One region of the Pulveribacter sp. genome, then DNA from elsewhere that is predicted to be linked to it. Evidence: predicted binding sites of a transcription regulator. Region 1 holds the regulator's gene; each other region holds the start of a gene.

Region 1 (3,275 bases):
CAAGGCACCGCCGCCGCCCAGAAGCTGTGCGATGCCAAGGTTGCTGGCGTGGTGGGTCACCTGAATTCCGGCACTACCATCCCCGCCGCCAAGGTGTACAACGACTGCGGCATTCCGCACGTCACCGGCGCTGCCACCAACCCGAACCTGACCAAGCCCGGCTACAAGACCACCTTCCGCATCATCGCCAACGACAACGCGCTGGGCGCTGGCTTGGCTGCCTATGCAGCCGAGACGCTGAAGCTCAAGACCGTGGCCATCGTGGACGACCGCACGGCCTATGGCCAGGGTGTGGCCAACGTGTTCAAGAAGGTGGCCGCCGAGAAGGGCATGAAGGTGGTGGACGAACAGTTCACGACCGACAAGGCGACAGACTTCATGGCCATTCTCACAGCCATCAAGTCCAAAAACCCTGATGCCATCTTCTATGGTGGCATGGACCCGCAGGCAGGCCCCATGCTGCGCCAGATGGAGCAGCTGGGCATGGCAAACGTGAAGTTCTTCGGCGGTGACGGCGTCTGCACGCAGGAAATCTCCAAACTGGCTGCCGGTGCCAAGACCCTGGGCAACGTGATCTGCGCCGAGGGTGGTGCCTCGTTGACCAAGATGCCCGGTGGTACTGCCTGGAAGGCCAGATACGATGCCAAGTATCCCAACCAGTTCCAGGTGTACAGCCCCTACACCTACGACGCGACCATGCTGCTGGCCGATGCCATGAAGCGTGCGGGCTCCTGGGATCCCAAGGTCTACATCCCTGAACTGCTCAAGTCGAACTACAAGGGTGTAACGGCCAATATCGCTTTTGAACCCAACGGCGAAATGAAGAACCCGGCCATCACCCTGTATTCGTACCCGGATGGCAAGAAGACGCCGATGAACTAAAAAAAGGGGCGAAGAAGTGGGCGGTTCTGAGAACCGTCACTTCTGCATCTTCTTAAACGAAAGGCAATGTGCGAATGGGCACATTGCCTTTTTTCATTGAAAGCGGGGAGAGCCGCTGGGCCGCTTAGTGGCTGCCTTGCTGGCTGTTGACGATGCGCTTGAGTGCTGCCGTATCCAGGATCCGTACGTGGCGCTGCTTGACCTCCACGATGCCCTCCTCGACGAACTTGGAGAACGTGCGGCTCACGGTTTCCAGTTTCAATCCGAGGTAGCTGCCGATCTCCTCGCGCGTCATGCGCAGCACCAGCTCCGACTGTGAAAATCCGCGGGTATGCAGGCGCTGCACCAGGTTCAGTAGGAAAGCTGCGAGTCGCTCTTCCGCGCGCATGCTGCCCAGCAGCAGCATGACACCATGCTCGCGCACGATCTCTCGGCTCATGATCTTGTGCACATGCTGCTGCAGTGCAGCCACTTCGCGCGACAGCTCCTCAATGCGGTCGAAAGGCATGACACAGACTTCAGCGTCTTCCAATGCCACCGCGTCGCAAGTGTGGTGATCGTTCACGATGCCGTCCAGCCCGATGATCTCGCCCGCCATCTGGAACCCGGTCACCTGGTCGCGCCCGTCTTCAGTGGCCACGCAGGTCTTGAAGAAGCCCGTGCGAATGGCAAACAGCGAAGTGAAGGGTTCTCCATTGCGGAACAAGGTGCCGCCACGCTTGACCTTGCGGCGCACGGCGACGACCTCGTCGATACGCTTGAGCTGCTGTTCGTCCAGGCCCACGGGCATGCACAGCTCGCGCAGGTTGCAGTTGGAACAGGCAACCTTGATGGAATGGAGTTGGGGGTGCGTGGAGGCCCGATTCATGGCGCTAGCTTACCTTTGAAGTAACGACGACTGCGAAAGCCGCAGAAAAGCGAAAGACATTGACTTGCGGTCAATTGTCTTTCCCCAGATGGCAGAGGCTCTTGATCGAGATCAAGGACGCGGGGGGCGTTTCTCGTGCACATTGGCTCGTACATCGCGAGGAATTTTGTCTGTATGACCGTTGTTACCACCGAGTTGTTGCGCCGCTTCGATGTTTCCGGACCTCGCTACACCTCCTATCCCACGGCTGATCGCTTCGTCGAGGCTTTTGGCGAACAAGAATATGTGCTGGCGCTGCAGCAGCGTCGGCTGGGGGCGGTGGGCAAGGCGACGCCTCTGTCGCTTTACGTCCATATCCCCTTCTGCGAGTCGCTCTGTTATTACTGTGCCTGCAACAAGATCATTACCCGCCATCCGGAACGTGCCGAGGTTTACCTGCGCTACCTGAGCCGGGAGATCGACCTGCATACGGCCCATTGCGGCGTGGGCCAGCACGTAAGTCAGCTGCACCTGGGCGGCGGCACGCCCACCTTCCTCTCCGATGACGGCCTGCGGGACCTGATGTCCATGATCCGGCGCAGCTTCACGCTGGTGCCGGGGGGCGAATACTCCATCGAGGTAGACCCGCGCACCGTGGACGAGCAACGCCTGGCGCTGCTGGCCGAACTGGGCTTCAATCGCCTGAGCTTTGGTGTGCAGGACTTCGATCCCGAGGTGCAGAAGGCCGTCCACCGCATACAGCCTGCGGAAAAGGTTTTCGCTCTTGTCGAAAGTGCCCGGCGCCTGGGTTTCGATTCGGTCAACGTGGACCTCATCTATGGCCTGCCGCGCCAGACGCCCGAGTCGTTCGAGCGTACGCTGACACAGGTCGCCCAACTACGCCCCGACCGCATTGCGCTGTATGCGTACGCCCACCTGCCGGAGCGTTTCAAGGCCCAGCGGCGCATCATCACTGCCGAGTTGCCCATGGCTTCGGCGAAGGTCTCCATGCTGGCGCAGGGCCTGGATATTTTCATGAATGCCGGTTATGTCTACGTTGGCATGGACCACTTTGCGTTGCCGGAGGACGCACTCGCCGTCGCCAAACGGCAGGGACGGCTGCATCGCAATTTTCAGGGCTACAGCACCCAGCCCGACTGCGATCTGATCGGTTTGGGGGTTTCCGCCATCGGCCGCGTGGGCGCTACCTATAGCCAAAACGTCAAGACGCTGGACGAGTACTACGACGCGATCAACCAGGGGCATCTGCCGGTGGTGCGCGGCCTCGCCCTGACAAAAGACGATTTGGTGCGTCGGGCCGTCATCATGGCGCTGATGTGCCAGGGTGAAGTGCTCTTTCAACCCATGGAAGAGTCCTGGCTGATCGATTTCCGCAGTTACTTCGAACCGGAGCTGGCACAGTTGCGCGAGATGGCCGCCCAGGGACTGGTCGAAGTCAGCGACGAGGCCGTCACGGTAACGCCGATGGGATGGTATTTCGTGCGAGGCGTGGCCATGGTGTTCGACAAATACCTTCAGGCTGACC
Region 2 (3,275 bases), 390 kb from region 1:
CGTCGCCACGTGCGCCTCCTGCAAGGACAGGCCGTCGCGCGTCAGCGTGCCGGTCTTGTCGAACACCACCGTGTCTACACCCGCCAGCGTCTCCAGCGCCTGCAGGTTGCGTACCAGCACGCCACGGCGCGCCAGGGTGCCGGCGGCGGTGAGCATGGCCACTGGCGTGGCCAGCGACAGCGCGCAGGGGCACGTGACGACCAGCACGGCCACGGCCACCATCAGTGCGTGGCTGGGGTCGGTGGGCCACCACCAGGCGGCGGCCAGAGCGGCCGCCAGCAGCACGCCGATGAGGAACGGCCGGGCGATGCGATCGGCCAGCTGCGCCAGGCGCGGCTTTTGCAGCGAGGCGCTTTCCATCAGCGCGACGATCTGGCCGAAGCGCGTGTCCTCGCCCAGCGACTGCACGCGCACCTGCACGGCGGCGCGCAGGTTGTAGCTGCCGGCCGTCACGGCCGCACCCTGGGGCTTGTCCACGGCGGTGGATTCGCCCGTCAGCAGCGCCTCGTCGGCCTGGGTGCTGCCGGCGACGATGCAGCCGTCGGCCGGGAAGGCCTCGCCCGGCAGCACGCGCACCACGTCGCCCACCCGCAGGCGCCGCGTGGCCACGCGGGTGAAGCCACCCTTCTCCCCGTCCAGCCGCTCCACGCTGTCGGGCAGGCGGTTCATCACTGCCTCCAGAGCGCCGGCGGTGCGATCGCGCAGGCGCAGCTCCAGCCAGCGGCCGGTGAGCAGGAAGAACACGAACATGGTCAGCGAGTCGTAGTACACCTCGTGCCCGAACGGCCCGGTCGGGTCGAAGGTGCCCAGCATGCTGACGACGAAGGTGATCAGCATGCCCGCAGCCACCGGCAGGTCCATGCTGACGCGGCGCTGGCGGATGTCGCGCAGCGCGCTGGAGAAGAACGGCCCGCAGGCGAACAGCACCACCGGCAGGCTGATGACCCAGGAGGCCCAGCGCAGCAGCTGCTCCATCTCCATGCTCAGGTCGCCGGGCATGGCCTGGTAGGCGGGCCAGGCGTACATCATGACCTGCATCATGCAAAAGCCGGCCACCAGCCAGCGCCACAGGGCGCGGCGGTGCTCGCGCACGCGGTGCTCGCGCGCCAGCGCATCCATGGCCGGCATGGCCTGGTACCCGGCGCGACCCACGGCCCGCATCCAGTCGGAAGGCAGCACCTGGCCCGGCTGCCAGACCACGCGGGCGCGGCAGGTGGCGGCGCTGACGTCGGCCTCCAACACGCCGGGCACGCGGCGCAGCGCTTCCTCGATGGTCAGCGCGCAGGCGGCGCAGTGCATGCCGCCCAGCACCACGTGCGACTCCCAGGCCGTGTCCTGCGGCGCGGCGCCGGCTGCGCCTGCGCCGTGCGGGCGGCCGAAGGCGGACCACTCCTGCGGATCGTCCAGCAGGGCCAGGGCCTGCGGTTCGGGCGCGGCATCGGCCACGGCGGACGCTCCAGCGTCTGCATACGGGCCGGATGAGGGAATTGACATGAGGCAAAGATTACCCGCCTCGCGTGACAGGCTCATTGACTTGAATCAAGATTGCAGGGGCCAGCCATCCTATGCTCGAAGCACACCAAGGCCAAATCAATCACCCACAAACGAGGAGCCACTCCATGTACCAGCGCATCCTGATTGCCACCGACGGATCCGAACTGTCCGAAAAAGCCGTGCAAAGCGGTCTGGAGCTGGCCCGCCTGTGCGGCGCCTCGGCGGTGGCCCTGAAAGTCGTGCCGCGCTACCCGCGCAGCTACTTCGAGGGCGGCGCCGCGGTCGACCCGGCCGAGATCAAGCGCGTGGAGGCGCAGTGGAGCGAGGCGGCGCTGGCCATGGTGACGGCCATCAAGACCCGCGCGAAGGCCGATGGCGTGATCGTCAAGCCGGTGGTGGTCAAGTCCGACCTGATCGCCGAGGCGGTGATCGCCGCCGCCAAGAAGCACGACTGCGACCTGATCGTCATGGCCTCACACGGGCGCAAGGGCATCAAGCGGCTGCTGCTGGGCAGCGAGACGCAGCACGTACTGACGCACTCGCACATTCCGGTGCTGGTGCTGCGTTAAGGGTCAAATTGGCCTCCAGCGCTTATCCATCAAGCGCCGGCAGCTCCTCTTTCAATAGCAAAACGGGCCCGGGAGCCCGTTTTTCCTCTCCGCCGCAGGCGGGCGTTCAGGCGAACAGCCCCCGGTACTGCTCGCGCAGCAGGTTCTTCTGCACCTTGCCCATGGCGTTGCGCGGCAGTTCGGCGGCGATGAAGCAGCGCTTGGGCACCTTGTAGTTGGCCAGCTGGGTCTTCAGCGCCTCCAGGATGGCATCGGCCTGCGGCTGCGCGCCGGGGCGCGGCACGACGACGGCCACGCCCACCTCGCCGAAGTCCGGGTGCGGCACGCCGACCACGGCGCTCTCGGCCACGCCGGGCAGTTCGTTGATGGCGCCCTCCACCTCGGCCGGGTAGACGTTGTAACCGCCGCTGATGATCAGGTCCTTGCTGCGCCCGACGATGGTGACGTAGCCCTGCGCGTCCTGCAGGCCCACGTCGCCGGTGCGGAACCACCCGTCCGCCGTGAACTCCTCGGCCGTCTTCTCGGGCATGCGCCAGTAGCCCTTGAACACGCCGGGCCCGCGTACCTGGATGTGGCCGGTCTCACCTGCAGACAGCGGCGCGCCCTGCTCGTCCACCACACGCAGGCCTACGCCCGGCAGCGGAAAGCCCACGGTGCCGCCGCGGCGCTCGTTGCGCCCTTCATAGCGGGCATCGGCCTGGTAGGGGTTGGACGTCAGCATGATGGTCTCGCTCATGCCGTAGCGCTCCAGGATGGTGTGGCCGGTGCGCTCCTGCCACAGGCGGAAGGTCTCGATCAGCAGCGGCGCCGAGCCGGAGATGAACAGGCGCATGTGCCGCGCCGCCTCGCGCGTCAGGCCGGCTTCGGCCAGCAGGCGCACGTACAGCGTGGGCACGCCCATGAAGACGGTGGCGCGCGGCAGGGCCTCGACCACGGCGCGCGGCTCGAACCGGGGCAGCCAGATCATCTTGCTGCCGTTGATCAGGGCGCCGTGGATGGCCACGAACAGGCCGTGCACGTGGAAAATGGGCAAGGCGTGGATCAGCACGTCGCCGCCCTCCTCGGGCGTCCTCCAGCCCCAGTAGCCCTTGAGCATCAGCGCGTTGGACAGCAGGTTGCCGTGCGTCAGCATGGCACCCTTGCTGCGGCCGGTGGTGCCGCTGGTGTAGAGGATGGCGGCCACGTCGTCGGCTGCGCGCGCGACCGGCAGGT
Region 3 (3,275 bases), on a different contig from region 1:
GTTGGTGCCCTCGAACAGCGGCCAGGCGTGCAGGTGGTGGGCGCGGGCATAGCGGGCCAGCACGCGGGCTGCGCCGATGTCCTCGCCGCGCTCGCGCGCCTCGGCCAGCACCCGGGTCAGCGTGGCCACGCCGGACAGGCCCAGGTTGTAGCCGTGCGCCGTCACCGGGTGCATGCCCACGGCGGCGTCGCCCAGCAGGGCGCAGCGGGCGGCGGCAAAGCGCTGGGCGTAGACGGCAATCAACGGGTAGGCGTGACGCTCGCCCACCAGCTGCATGGCGCCCAGGCGGTGGCCGAACTGCTCGGCCACGCTGTCGGCGAAGGCCTGCGCCGGCAGCTGCAGCAGGGCCTGGGCCTGGGCGCTGTCGGCCGTGACCACGGCCGAGCACAGCGGCGCGCCGTCGGCCGGGTCGGCCGGCAGCGGCAGGATGGCCAGCGTGCGCTGGTAGCCAAAGCACTCGTGCGCCACCTCGCCGTGCGGCCGCTCGCAGCGCAGGCGGCAGACGATCACGGTGCGGCCGAAGTCCGTCATGGCCGCGCCGATGCCCAGCTGGCGCCGCGTGGCCGACAGCCGGCTGTCGGCGGCCACCACCAGCGGGGCGGTCAGGCGCTGCACGGGTGCCTGGGGCTGGTCCGCCAGGGTGTATTCGACGCTGGCCTGCGCCGCCGCGGCGGCCACGCGCAGCACGCGCGCGCCGGGCACCACGCGCACCAGTGGCGTGGTGCTGGCCACCTCCCAGGCGCTGCGGCGCAGGGCGTGGTTGGGCACGATCCAGCCCAGGTGGTCCACGCCCGTGCCGCCGGCGTGCAGGTCCAGAGCGCCGCGCCGGCCCACGGGGCCGTCGTGCACCTGGGCGGCGCGCAGCAGTCCGACCTCGTGCGCGGCCAGACGCTGCCAGCTGTCCAGGCGCGAGAGCAGGGCCACGCTGGGGTGGGTGAGGGCGATCTCGCGCCCGTCCGGCGCGGGCGCGGCCAGTTGCTCGCGGGCCTGCAGCTCCAGCACCGTGGCGCGCAGGCCGGCCTGGCCAAGGCTGGCCGCCAGCGACAGCCCGGCCGGGCCGCCGCCCACGATGAGCACGTCGCAGTCGGGGGGCGTAGGGGAAGGATTCGGGTCGGTCATGGCAGCAGGCAAGCAAGCGGGGCAGGAAGAAGGGCGGCGCCTGGGCGCCATTGTCCGCAGCGGGGCGCGCCCCGCCTTGGCCTGGGTCAAGAGGCGCGGCCGGGTGCGGCCTCTTCCTACGCTGCCGTTTCAGGGCCGTCGGTAGAGTGAAAAGCCTTGCAACTGCCGAGCAAAGGAGCTGACATGCGCGTGGATCTGTACCGCCGAGCCGAAGCCGAGGGGCGCTTTTCCCACCTGGTTGTGCCGGAAGGCCGCCCCATCCCCCAGGAGGCCATCAACACCGACTGGAACTGCGAGGCACGCGGCACGGAGATGGACGAGACCCAGGCGCACTGGGATCGCTACGGCATCCCCGAGCCCGGCCGCCAGCTGAGCGAGAAGGGCTACGCCATCACCAGCGTGGACGAGCAGCCGCGGCGCTGAGCCCCTGTCGCCAACTGCGCAGCGCGCCTGCCATGCAGGCGCTACGCTGGCGCCATGGAGACAACGACCAGCACCCCCCACGCTTCGCGGGCAGCTACGCCCCGCGTCCCGCAGATCCGCCGCTACCAGGCGTGGCTTCAAGCCCGTCACGGCCTGGCCTTCGATGACTACGACGCCCTGTGGCGCTGGTCGGTAACCGAGCTGGACGCGTTCTGGCAGAGCATCTGGGACTATTTCGACATCCAGTCGCCCACACCGCACAGCGCGGTGCTGGCGTGCAACGTCATGCCGGGCGCGCAGTGGTTCCCTGGGGCACAGGTGAACTACGCACGCCAAGTGCTGCGCCATGTGGAGCCGGCCCATGCCGCCGGCCAGCCGGCGCTGATCGCCCGGGGCGAAGGCGGCCGCCAGAGCGAGCTGTCCTGGCCCGAGCTGCGCCGCCAGGTCGCCGCGCTGGCCCTGCATCTGCGAGCGCAGGGCGTGCAGCCGGGCGACCGGGTGGCCGCCTATCTGCCCAACATTCCCGAGACCATCGTCGCCTTCCTGGCCTGCGCCAGCGTCGGCGCAGTGTGGAGCGTGTGCGCCCCCGACATGGGCACCAGCGCCGTACTGGACCGCTTCCGGCAGATCGAGCCCAAGGTGCTGCTGGCCGTGGACGGCGTGGCCTACGGCGGCCGCGCTCTGGACCGCACGGGCGTGCTGGCCGAGCTGCGCGAACAGCTGCCCAGCGTGCGCCACGTGGTGCTGGTAAACCACCTGGATGCATCAAAAACCATAGCTGGTTGCGCAAACTGGACAAGCGTCACAGCCCGAAATGACCATGAAGTGGCCGACTTCGAGCCGCTGTGGCTGCCCTTCGACCATCCGCTGTGGATCGTCTACTCCAGCGGCACCACCGGCCTGCCCAAGCCCATCGTGCACGGCCACGGCGGCATGGTGCTGGTCATGCTGCAGCTGGGCACGCTGCACAACGACATCGGCTGCAGCTACGACCCTTTGAGCCTGGGCGAGCGCTTCCACTGGTACAGCACCACCGGTTGGATCATGTGGAATGCCCAGGTCGGCGGCCTCCTGGGCGGCACCACCTGCGTGCTGTACGACGGCAGCCCCGGCGGCAGCAAAGACCGGCCCGACTGGACCGTGCTGTGGCGCATGGCGGCCGAGACCGGCGTCACCTTCTTCGGCGCCGGCGCCGCCTTCTACGCCAACTGCATGAAGGCCGGCATCACGCCCGCGCAGTGCGGCGACCTGTCGGCCGTGCGCGCCCTGGGCAGCACCGGCTCGCCGCTGTCGGCCGAGGTGCAGCAGTGGGGCAGGGATTTCATGGCGGGCGCGGGCGTGCCCCAGGTCTGGTGGTGCAACATCTCTGGGGGGACGGATTTCGCGGGCGCCTTCATCGGCGGCAACCGCGAGCTGCCGCAGACCCCTGGCCGCATGCAGTGCCGCATGCTGGGCGCCGCCGTCGAGGCCTGGGACGACGGCGGCCAGCCGGTGCTGGACGCCGTGGGCGAGTTGGTGTGCACCCAGCCCATCCCCTCCATGCCCCTGTACCTGTGGGGCGACGAGGACGGGGCGCGCTACCACGCCAGCTACTTCGAGATGTACCCGCCCGGCCAGGGCCGGCGCCCCGGCGGCGGCGACCTGGGGCCCGAGGCCGGCAGCGTCTGGCGCCACGGCGACTGGATCGAGATCGGCTCGCCCGCCCACCCCGGCTGCGTCATCTATGGCCGCAG

What was found. The regulator FNR, encoded in region 1, switches genes on or off when oxygen is low (the NO sensors DNR and NnrR bind a similar motif). The targets are predictions, from matches to a motif close to TTGATNNNNATCAA.
Region 2: RT282_RS10935 (cation-translocating P-type ATPase) is a predicted target of FNR. The motif match lies at 1,530-1,543, and genes of this name have one in related genera.
Region 3: ubiM (5-demethoxyubiquinol-8 5-hydroxylase UbiM) is a predicted target of FNR. The motif match lies at 1,196-1,209, and genes of this name have one in related genera.

Annotation. Positions count from the first base shown of each region.
Region 1 covers NZ_DAMATK010000002.1:603,349-606,623, reverse strand. Annotated here, with positions in the region: gene RT282_RS09115 (branched-chain amino acid ABC transporter substrate-binding protein) at 1-882, shown strand, start outside; gene fnr (fumarate/nitrate reduction transcriptional regulator Fnr) at 1,007-1,750, opposite strand; gene hemN (oxygen-independent coproporphyrinogen III oxidase) at 1,925-3,275, shown strand, end outside.
Region 2 covers NZ_DAMATK010000002.1:991,439-994,713, forward strand. Annotated here, with positions in the region: gene RT282_RS10935 (cation-translocating P-type ATPase) at 1-1,494, opposite strand, end outside; gene RT282_RS10940 (universal stress protein) at 1,620-2,063, shown strand; gene RT282_RS10945 (malonyl-CoA synthase) at 2,170-3,275, opposite strand, start outside.
Region 3 covers NZ_DAMATK010000001.1:74,552-77,826, reverse strand. Annotated here, with positions in the region: gene ubiM (5-demethoxyubiquinol-8 5-hydroxylase UbiM) at 1-1,119, opposite strand, end outside; gene RT282_RS00385 (DUF6139 family protein) at 1,303-1,542, shown strand; gene RT282_RS00380 (acetoacetate--CoA ligase) at 1,597-3,275, shown strand, end outside.